2 regions of the Paenibacillus sp. 1-8 genome follow, and region 1 is predicted to be linked to the other one. Evidence: predicted binding sites of a transcription regulator. Region 1 holds the regulator's gene; the other holds the start of a gene.
What was found. Region 1 encodes Rex, which represses fermentation and respiration genes when NADH is low (regulators of the CRP and FNR family bind a similar motif). Its sites were predicted from a motif close to TTGTGAAATATTTCACAA; they were not measured.
Positions count from the first base shown of each region.

Region 1 (5,841 bases):
AAGCTTAATAGTACGGCTACCGATGATGAACTGTCCTTTTTGCTTAACTACATTGACCAATCCGGCCACATCTGCCTGCGGTTTGAGATCCAGATTCAATACAACCTGATCCGGTTTAATATCTATTTGAGCGCTTGTCACGCCGGGATATTGAGATACCATTTTTTCCAGAGGACTTTGCATTGTAACCTGACGGTAAATGAACCATCCTCCAAACAACAGCGATGCTGCCAGAACCGCCGCAACAACGATAGGAACTGCACGCAATTTCAAATAACATCCTCCTCTCAAAATGTGAAACCCAGAAGAAACACGGGACGAATGTCAACAAAAACCTGACTGCATGATCTACAGTGATCCGCAAGTCTTTTTCTATCATTTTTGTCTATCACTTATAAAATATAGTATATCATAACGTATATCTAATATCGAAGGCAATGTGTGGGGGAGTTGTGAGTGGGCAAAATCTTTGGTTATGGTGGTGGGAGACGCTCCATGAATGATTTGATCTTACGATCGCTGTTGCCGCCGGATTTTTTTCGATCAGATTCTTATGGGGAAAATCCGGCGGCAAAGGCGAACGCTATCGCTTCTTCAGATTCAAATCCTCCACTCCGCTACTGCACAGCCATAAAGATGAATTTGCCTTAGGAGGGAAGTTGGGTAGGTAAAGATGCTTAGCTGGCTTTCAGCCAAGCTTCGCGGAGTGGCAGTGAAAAAAGACGTAAATACGAAATTTATCGTATTTACGTCTTTTTTGTTTTGTTATTTAGTTTTTTTAGGCGTAAACAAAGATTTTCGTATAGCAATTAGATCTCATACTGTAAGCTAACCTTACACTGTATATAGAGGATTGATTATTACCTCATAGTACAACCTTTAAAGCTTTAAAGGAACATCATCCCGCCGTCGATCAGAGGGGATTGTCCTGTCATGTAATCGGAATCGGGGCCTGCCAGGAAGGAAACGAAGGCGGATACGTCTTCTGGTGTAGACAGACGGCCAAGGGCAATTTTGCTGCCGAATTCCTTGGTTGCATCGCCTGTAGCTTCGCCTTTGGATGCCGTAATTTCTTTATCAATGCCGCTCCACATTGGCGTTTGTACAATGCCAGGACAGTAGGCGTTTGCTGTAATACCATATTGGGCATATTCCTGAGCGGCGGTTTGTGTTAGGGCACGAACTGCAAATTTGGTAGCGGAGTAAATGCCCAAATTGGCATTACCAACATGGCCTGCCTGAGAAGAGGCATTGATGATTTTACCACCATGGCCCAGTTCCTTGAACTTGGCGGCTACTGCCTGAATGCCCCAAAGTACACTGGTCACATTGATATGAAACAGCTTGTCAAAATCAGCCAGCGTAACATCCTCCAATAGCTTGGCGGGAGCAATCCCCGCATTATTTACAATGACATCAAAGCCACCGAGCTTCTCAGATGCTTCCTTTACAGCGGTAAAAACCTGATCCCGGTTGGAAACATCGACTTTAAGGGCAAGCGAGCGCCCTCCTGCCTTTGTAATCTCACCAGCAACACTTTGCGCCGTTTCTTCATTTAAATCTACAACCGCCACTGCGAAGCCGTCTTGGCTCAGGCGTAAAGCAATAGCCCGTCCAATCCCTTGACCTCCACCCGTTACTAATGCAACTTTTCCATCCACTTTTCCCATGTCCATGAATCTCCTTTTTGTACAAGTAGTCATGATAACATAGCCACAAAATTATGGGTTACGTTAGTCTGCACCTATAATTAAACCATTTTAAGGAAAAAATTATTATGATCTATGTAATAGACTTCATATTTAACCTGTTTAAGGGAAATTCAAGTGATATAAGTTGAGCTTGAAAGATACATGCAGAGCCACTGCGCAGGCGGATGGTGCTTCCCATCGCTTTTGCCCCCGGATTTCTTGAATGAGCACACATGGGTAGAAATCCGGGGAGGTGATGCTTCCGAAGCGAGCTTTCCTACGGAAAGCTTTTAAGGCGAACACTACCGCTTGTACCAGCACCATTCCGCCTACTCCGTTTTTATGTACATCTATGATAAACACTACTCAAACAAAAAAATAAACAGACGTAAATACGAAAATAATCGTATTTGCGTCTGTTTAGTCTCACATTCAATCCGAACTGCACATTCGTTTCAGGAATACAGTCATTTGATAAAAAGATGGTGTTTGGAGTGGCTCCATGGCGGTCAGCCAGCGGAGTGGGCCATTTGAATCTGAAGAAGCGGAGCGATCGTAAGATTAAATGGACCACGCAGCGCTCTAATGCTCCAACACTCCCAAACCACCATCAGCCACTCCTCACATCACTCTAGTAATTGGGCAAAGTATACTTTATCCCCACCGATCCCCCATCCGAGAAGCGATAAAAGGTATAGTAATGATGACTGCCGTCATCATAAAACAGCTGCCACACATATTGACCGTTAAACACACTCGGCTGAAGACTCACAATATCTGCACCCGGAAGCTGCTGCTGAATCATCGCCGTCATTTTTTGCTCGTCGACTCCGTTTTTCAGTAGCTCGGTATGAACACCACTATTATCTGTGACAGGTACATTCGGTTGGCCCTCCACTTTTTGAAAAGGGACCCACACCATAATATTTTCGTTCTGAGCATTTTCCCCTTGAACTACCCAATCTACCTGATCCCACACAGACTTCCACGTCTTCGTCGTGCTGACGAGTCCACCCGATTGCTTGGCCTTTACGATAGCGGCATTTCTCTCAGTCACCTGGTCTTGAGTAACATAGGAATAATACCAGAAAATGCTGACCAGGATCAGTATGACGGCCAGAACGGCCACCGCTATCCATTTTTTCTTATTTTTCAAACCTGTGCTTCCTCTCTAAGGGGATGTGACACCTGAATTAGCGCGACAGCAGCCCTTCAAAGGCGGCTTGAGCCTCATACTTGATACGTTCCTCATCCATAGTCAGGCACTCACCGTTTTTCACAACCTGACGACCGTCTACCCATACATGAGCCACGTCTTTGGCGCTTGCAGAGTATACAGCATGGGAAATAAGATCCGTACGCGGCAGGAAATGCGCCTGATTCAGATCGAGCGCGATAAAGTCTGCCTTGTTGCCTGCTGCCAGCACTCCTACCTCTTTCAAGCCAATCGACTTCGCTCCGTACTCCGTTGCCAGACGCAACGCCTCACCCGCAGAAACTGCGGTTGCGTCGCCAGATACTCCCTTGTGAATGAGTGCAGCCAGACGCATTTCCTCAAACATATCCAGGTTATTGTTACTGGCGGGGCCATCTGTTCCGAGAGAGACAGTAACGCCTGCACGCAGCAGGTCAGGCACTCTTGCCACACCACTTGCGAGCTTCAAGTTGCTGCCCGGATTATGCGAAACCGCTACACCACGTTCAGCCAGCAAAGCTATTTCTTCGTCATTCAAATAAACGCCATGGGCAACAAGTGAAGGACGGGAGAAAAAGCCGAGCTTATCCAAATGTGCAACTGGACGCAAGCCGTAATCGCGTACGTTTTTCTCTACTTCGGCAATCGTTTCGGACATATGCGTATGCAACGGTAAATCCAGATCGTGCGCTGCCTGTACGAATTTTTCGATAAGCGCAGGCATGCACGTATATGGCGCATGCGGAGCCAGCATGGTCGTAATGCGACCGTCTGCTTTGCCATGCCAGTTACGCGCAAAGTTCACAGCCTCAGCGAGCTTAATCCGCTGCTCTTCCTCCGAACATAGTCCAATCACTCCACGCATCAGACTGGCACGGATACCGGACTCTTCAGCTACACGAGCCACCTCGTCCATATCAACGTACATGTCCAAAAAGGTCGTTGTACCCCCTTTCAGCATTTCCAGCACGGACAAGGACGTACCCCAGTACACATCCGTAGACGTAAACTTGGCTTCCATCGGCCACATTTTTTCCTGTAGCCATACTTGGAGAGCCAGATCGTCCCCATACCCACGTAGCAGTGACATCCCCGCATGACCATGTGTATTCATCAGGCCAGGTAAAAACAGCAGCCCGTTACCGTCAATCGCGTTCGTCTCTTCCTCACCCGCTGGCAAAGTCTCGCCAATGTAGGTGATGCGGCTATCCTCCACGATCATATAGCCGTGGATTACCCCGGCTTCCGGTCTGTTCACGGCAAAGGAGCCGTTTTTAATCATCCATTTATTCGCTGTCATGTTGTGTATCTTCCTTTCCGTTCTCTAAATAATAAGCGAGGCTTAACAAATCCGTTGTAAAATCTGTGGCATGTACCCGAATGTTTGCCGGTGTCTTGAGAGTCGTGGGTGCAAAGTTCAAAATCGCTCCAATCCCGCTCTCAATGAGCCTGTCAGCCACATGCTGTGCTTCAAAATCCGGTACGGTAATAATCCCGATCCGAATGTTTTGTTCCTTCACTGTCACCTCCAGTTCATCCATCGGCTGTACGACCAGCGTATTGATCCTGGTTCCAACTTTATCTGGAACAGCATCAAATACCGCTACAATTTTCATATTGTCTTTTAAATAAGCATTATAATTCGAAAGGGCTTGCCCCAGATTACCTGCTCCGACCAATACCACGTTAATTTGCTGGTCGATTTTCAGTATATGGCGTATTTTCTCGATAAGATAAGTAACATCATAGCCGACACCCTTACGGCCAAAATCTCCAAAATACGCAAGATCCTTACGAATTTGAGCAGGATTCAGATCCAGTCTTTGTCCCAGCTCCTGGGAAGATACCGTAGCCACCTCCCGTTTGTGCAGTGCATTCAGATAACGTAAATATACGGGTAACCTCCGTACAACAGCCTCTGAAATTTTTTCTGATTTCATACTTGCTCCCCCTAATTGTAACGGACACGTTTAGATGTCCGTCCGTTATGCCTCTGTCTCCGGGGCGGATTGGAGCCATTCGGCGATGCGGGGCACCATTTGCTCCGTCGGCATATGCTCCATTTTTGGTCCCGGTAACGAGTACAAAAAGTGCTTCCCGTAATAGGATTCGATCACACGCGTATCGTAAACGATAACGACCCCGTGGTCGCTCGCTGTACGTACCAAACGTCCAAATCCCTGTTTGAAGCGAATGACAGCCTGTGGAACAGACAGCTTCATAAAAGGATTTTTCTTCTGCTGCTGGAGCAACTCACTTTTAGCCTCCAGCAGCGGGTGATTGGGCGGTTGGAACGGCAAGCGCACGATGGCCAGACACGTCAGCGCTTTGCCCGGAATATCGACGCCTTCCCAGAAGCTGCTGGTTCCCAGCAACACGGAAGCTTTGGCCTCCTGAAAACGTCGGGTCAGCTTGCTGCGGCTCCCACTGTCCACGCCCTGCCCCAGCACGGTGATGTCGCTGGAAGACAACGCCTCCTTAAGCGGCTCATACACCTGCCGGAGCATGCGGTAGGAAGTAAAGAGAACGAGCATTCTCCCCCGCGTCGCTTGAGCAGTCGCGCCTAGCGAGCTGACGAGCATATTTACAAAATGCTCATCTCCTACACTGCCCTTCACGCTCGGGAAATCCCTTGGAATGACTAGCAACACCTGATCCCTGTAGTTAAAGGGTGACGGGAGCTGCGTAGTCATCAGCCGCCCTTGATCTGCGGCCTCCTGCAAGCCGAGCTGATCGGTCATGTACTGAAACGACTTATCCACCGACAAGGTAGCAGACGTCAGAATAATGCTTCTTTTTTTGTCAAAAAACATTTCTTTCAGCTGACGGCTCACATCGACGGGCACCGCATAAAATTGCAGCGACTTGCTGCGGAATTGCCCGCTCGCTTCAAGCCAGTATACGGTCGTTTCATCATCCAGCCGCATAAAAAAGCGCAAGCTTTCCCTAATGCCT
Region 1 is NZ_CM149995.1:3,054,857-3,060,697, forward strand. Features, by position in the region: gene AC0WRU_RS13735 (hypothetical protein) at 1-273, opposite strand, end outside; gene AC0WRU_RS13740 ((S)-acetoin forming diacetyl reductase) at 888-1,670, opposite strand; gene AC0WRU_RS13745 (cell wall elongation regulator TseB-like domain-containing protein) at 2,323-2,847, opposite strand; gene AC0WRU_RS13750 (amidohydrolase) at 2,885-4,186, opposite strand; gene AC0WRU_RS13755 (redox-sensing transcriptional repressor Rex) at 4,173-4,826, opposite strand; gene dinG (ATP-dependent DNA helicase DinG) at 4,872-5,841, opposite strand, start outside.

Region 2 (5,841 bases), 160 kb from region 1:
TGAATATTCAAAATTTATTAGTTACATATTACTATGACTTTATACCTATATCAATCTTTATTTAAAGAAACGACGTTTTTTAAGTGTATGTTAAAATCTGTATTGACATAACCTTGTTACTTATGTATTATCACTTACATAAAGTTACTAATTGAGAAAAATAAATCGATGAATGATAAGGAGGTTTTCACATGATGCCATCCTTGTTTTTAGCCCACGGATCACCTATGCTTGCTATTGAACAGACAGAATATACTGCTTTCTGGAGCAGTTTGGAAAGAGCATTCGCCCAAAGGCTATTGTTATCTTCACCGCCCATTGAGAGACGCAAACATTGACAATTAGTTCGATAGACGGCATTTACGATACAATTTATGATTTTGGCGGTTTCCCACTGGAGCTGGCGGCCAAGTTGAAAGAATTATATGAGCAAAGGGCATTGATGTACAAACAGACCGGGCGCGAGGGCTGGATCATGGGTCCTGGACACTTCTGCATCGTATGTATCCTGAGGCGGGTACCCGTTAGTTCAGATTTCCGTGAATCCGTTTCTATCACCAAAAGCACAATATACTATCGGTGAAGTGTTGCGCGGGCTATTTAGGTGGAGGGGGAGTGTGAAATTAAGGGGGCTGTCCCAAAAGCCCTTAAAAAGCATATCGAAAAAGAACAAAAACACCGATATGTTCAAAAGGGACGAAGCAGAGGTTTATCCTGCTTCGTCCCTTTTGCGTTTTTCCGTCATTGCGGCTTTTTTGAGCAGATTGTGGGCAAGGCAAAGCCACCCGACCTCCAGGCTTACTTTTTGCAAGCCGCGAAGCAGGAACCTTCGGAAACCCCGATTGTTTTTTATTTGTCCAAACACGCTCTCGGGCTCAGTCATGCGCCGAACGGAAAGGGTGTATCCTTCCTCGCTGCGCAGTCGTTCCCGCATGTCGTTTTTTTGCCGCATATAGGTCAGACTGACGGCAATCTCCCGGTTGCCCTTGGCTGTGGTGCATTTCGCTTTTAGGGGACAATCGCTACAATCTTCACTTCGATAATGGCGTGTCCGAATCGTGTAGCCGCTCTCCGTGACCGTCTGGCCTTCGTATCGAAAACGTAACATTTTTCCAGCCGCACAGGTCCATGTATCTTCCGTTTCGTTGTAGCTCCAGTTGTCCACTTTGCCTATCGCTTGCTTCCAGGCCCTGGTTTTCTCTTTGTGGTATGTCCCGTATTTGACGATCGCTTGGATGTTGTGCTCTTCGAAATAGCTGTAATTTTCTTCGCTTCCATACCCTGCATCGGCAATGACCATCTCTGGTCGTCTCCCGAGTGATTCTTCCAGATGTTCCAAATGGGGCTTCAAGCATTTCGTATCGGTAGGCCGCTGATGCACGCTGTAACCGAGCACAAACTGGTTTTCCGTGCCCATCTGCACATTGTATCCCGGCTTCAGTTGACCATTTCGCATGTGATCTTCCTTCATTCGCATGAACGTCGCGTCCAAATCGGTTTTGCTGTAGCTATTGCGCTCGCCCGCGGTTTCGATCTGATGCTCATACTTTTGGAGCCGCGGCAGCAAGTCCTTGCGTAACTGGCCCACGGCTTTCTTTAAGGTTTTGTTTTTCGGTTTTTCTTGCAAAGCTTCCTCCAGTTGTTGAACCGCGTTTTCCAGCTTTTCTGCCGTGAGCGAGGAAGCTTCGCCAAGCTCAGGAAGGTCTGTACCCGCGTGGAGCGCATCTTCTTCGCTTTCGGCCGCTTCGATGGTTTGGAACAGGGTATGTACTTTTTCTTGCAGCTTGGCCTGATGCTTGACAACGGCCTTTTTCCAGACGAAGGTGTACCTGTTTGCATTCGCTTCAAACTTGGTTCCGTCCAGAAAGTAGTGTTCCAAGGACACGTATTGCTCCTGAACAAGCAACTCCAGTACATGGGTAAACACGGTTTCCAGCACCTCTTTCATCCGCTCCGAACGGAAGCGGTTGATGGTACGGAAATCCGGTTGTTGCCGCGCAGCGAGCCACATGAACATGATATTTTCGCGGACGGCCTTGGCGATTTGACGGGAAGAGTAGATGCGCTGGGTGTAGGCGTAAATGATGATTTTGGTGAGCATTTTAGGATGATAACTATGACGGCCACCGCCAGGATACGCAGCGTTGAAAATGGAATCACTCAGGCGGTTGACTGCGTCGTTTACCACACGGACGATGTGGTTTTCGGGGATATCTGCCTCTAAATCCATTGGTAAGAAAAGTTGATCCATGGTATATTGAATGTACAAAGAAACCGTCTCCTTTCGAATGGTTGGGTGGTACCTCCATTTTACCAAAGAACGGTTTCTTTTTGTTTTACAATTTGGAGAAAAGGGCCGTCCCCAGCCAATTTTATGACTTTTGGGACAGCCCTCTTTTACATAAAATAAAACAAATAATTTAGATCCGGCAAATCTCACGCGGGCACAGTTCACAATGACATACACCTTGTAGCATTTCCAAATCCTTGACAACGATCATGCCATTATCATATTCGACTGCATTTTTTTTGCGCAAATCACTCAGCATCCGGTTTACACTTTCACGGGTGGCACCGATCATATTGGAGAGGTCGGTATGAGTAATTTTTTTATGAATAAGAATATGCTCGCCGTGAGGCTCTCCATAGGTGTTGCACAGGCGGATTAGCGTGGAGCATAGAGCACCTGGCTTGCCGTACATCATCAAATCGCGAAACTTGGTCTGGGTAATACGGTGGTGGGACCCCATCCATTTCATAAAGTCAATGGCAAAATCACAGTGCTGGCAAATGAGCAGCTCCAAATCCGTATGATCGACAACACCGATATCACTGTCCTCCAGAACTTCGGCAGAAAAGGAATGCTTGGTACCGAAAAATGGATCAGCTTGACCAACAAGATCGCCGCTTTGGTACATATATAGTATAAGTTCCTTACCCTCATCCGTTGTTTTTGTGACTTTCACGCGTCCGCGCTTGATATAAAACAGCTTATCTGCTGTATCTCCTTCCCAGAATAGATGCGAGCTTTCTGGCATGACCCGATCCTTCATCATCACTTGCAGCCGGTTGAAGCTGGTCTCCGAGAAGCAACTGGTGTTGCCGCGGGCTTCCATTACGTTTGTAGGGTTTCTCATCGTCCATTTCCCCTTTGTTTCCTATGTTTTTATCTGCAACTTGATCAATTCAAATTCATTATATACCTGTGCTATGCGTTTTTGGGGTAAGAAGAGGGGGTAAAAGTGGCAGAATTCCAAACTTTGTGATTTAATTCACTTCTTAAAATAAAATTTTAAATACATTGTGAAAAAAATCACAATATATTTTGAAAAGCTGTGTTACGATCAGTGCGTGAACAAGAGATAGTACACGAGATAACAGGAGGATGAGGGAAATGGCTGTTAAAAACGAGGTTATCCAAAAAGAGCAAAGCGCTGAGCAGTATATTCAAACGCTGATTGACCGGGGGAACCGGGCACAGCAGGCTTTCATGAGTATGAATCAGGAGCAGATTGACGAAATCGTACAAGCTATGGCACTCGCAGGAATGGATAAGCATATGCACCTGGCGAAGCTGGCTGTTGAAGAAACAGGACGCGGTGTGTACGAGGACAAAATCACCAAAAACATGTTTGCAACTGAATATGTCTATCATAGTATCAAAAATGAAAAAACCGTCGGTGTCATTGAGGACAATGATTTTGACAGTTTTCAAAAAATAGCAGAACCGGTCGGTATCATTATGGGGATCACTCCTGTGACTAACCCGACTTCCACTACAATGTTTAAAGCGTTGATTGCCATTAAAACACGCAACCCAATCATATTCGGTTTTCATCCATCCGCTCAATCGTGTAGTGCGGAAGCAGCTCGCGTTTTGCTTGAAGCAGCCGTCAAACATGGTGCTCCGGCCGATTGTATTCAATGGATTGAAGCTCCTTCGATGGATAAAACCAATGTACTTATGAATCACCCGGATGTGGCGCTGATTCTGGCAACTGGTGGATCAGCCATGGTTAAGGCAGCATATAGCTGTGGTAAACCTGCACTAGGTGTAGGTCCTGGTAACGTGCCTTGCTTTATTGAAAAAACAGCAGACATCAAGCAGGCTGTGAATGACCTCATCCTCTCCAAATCTTTTGATAACGGTATGATCTGTGCTTCCGAGCAAGCGGTTATTATCGAAGAGCCAATCTTCGAACAAGTGAAAAAATTGATGATCGCTAACGGTTGCTACTTTGTAAATAAAGAAGAAGCAGCTAAGCTCACTCAGGGAGCTATTAATGTAGAGAAATGTGCAGTGAACCCGGCCATCGTCGGACAGTCCGCTGTAAAAATCGCTGAACTGAGCGGCATCACAGTACCGGCAGGGACAAAAATTTTGGTCGCTGAGATTGAAGGGGTAGGAACGAAATACCCATTGTCCGCAGAAAAATTGAGTCCCGTACTGGCTTGCTACAAAGTGAAAAATGCGGAACAAGGTATTCAACGTGCTGCCGAAGTCGTGGAATTCGGGGGCATGGGTCACTCGTCCGCTATTCACTCGCAGGATGAGGATGTTATCGCCCGGTTCGCAAACCGTTTACAAACAGGCCGTATCATTGTAAATGCACCTTCCACACATGGTGCGATCGGTGACATCTACAACACCAACCTTCCATCGCTGACACTCGGTTGTGGTTCGTACGGACGTAACTCGACTTCGTCGAACGTATCGGCAGTCAACTTGATTAATGTGAAAAGGGTGGCGAAACGTACGGTGAATATGCAATGGTTCAAAGTACCTTCCAAAATTTATTTTGAAAAAAATTCGACTCAGTATCTTACTAAAATGCCTGATATCACACGTGTAGCCATTATCACAGACCCTATGATGGTGAAACTCGGATATGTGGATCGTGTCATCCATTATTTACACCAGCGCCAAACACCAGTAGCTATCGAAGTGTTCTCGGAAGTAGAGCCAGATCCGTCGACAGATACAGTAGAACGTGGTACTGAAATGATGAGACGTTTCCAACCGGATTGCATTATTGCATTGGGCGGTGGTTCGCCGATGGATGCAGCTAAAGGCATGTGGTTGTTCTATGAATACCCAGATACTGATTTCAACAATCTGAAACAAAAATTCATGGATATCCGCAAACGGATCTACAAGTACCCACGTCTGGGTCAAAAAGCGCAATTTGTAGCCATTCCTACAACCTCGGGTACAGGTTCGGAAGTTACGTCGTTCGCAGTTATTACAGACAAAAATCAGGGCAACACGAAGTATCCGCTGGCTGACTATGAGCTGACGCCTGATGTGGCAATTATTGACCCAGTGTTTGTATATTCGCTGCCTAAAACGGCTGTAGCGGATACAGGCATGGACGTTCTGACACATGCCATCGAGGCTTACGTGTCTGTAATGGCTAGTGACTACACAGATGCTCTGGCAATTAAAGCCATTCAACTGGTATTCCAATACCTGGAGCAATCGTCTCTGACTGGCGACAAGCTAGCTCGTGAAAAAATGCATAATGCTTCCGCACTGGCAGGGATGGCGTTTGCCAATGCGTTCCTAGGAATTAACCATAGCCTTGCGCATAAATGGGGCGGACAATATCATACAGCCCACGGCCGTACGAATGCCATTTTGTTACCACACGTCATTCGCTATAATGCGAAAAAACCGACAAAATTTGCTTCGTTCCCTAAATATTCGCACTTTGTTGCGGATGAGCGTTATGCAGAAATTGCGCGCATACTGGGACTGCCTGCCCGTACGACTGAAGAAGGGGTTAACAGCTTGATCGAAGCAATCCGCAAGCTGAACAAAACACTTGGTATCGAGGAATC
Region 2 is NZ_CM149995.1:3,215,379-3,221,219, reverse strand. Features, by position in the region: partial or broken gene AC0WRU_RS14595 (DODA-type extradiol aromatic ring-opening family dioxygenase) at 192-599, shown strand; gene AC0WRU_RS14590 (IS1182 family transposase) at 710-2,269, opposite strand; gene AC0WRU_RS14585 (Crp/Fnr family transcriptional regulator) at 2,421-3,137, opposite strand; gene adhE (bifunctional acetaldehyde-CoA/alcohol dehydrogenase) at 3,395-5,841, shown strand, end outside.
Region 2: the regulator Rex is predicted to act here: its motif matches at 3,302-3,319, upstream of adhE (bifunctional acetaldehyde-CoA/alcohol dehydrogenase).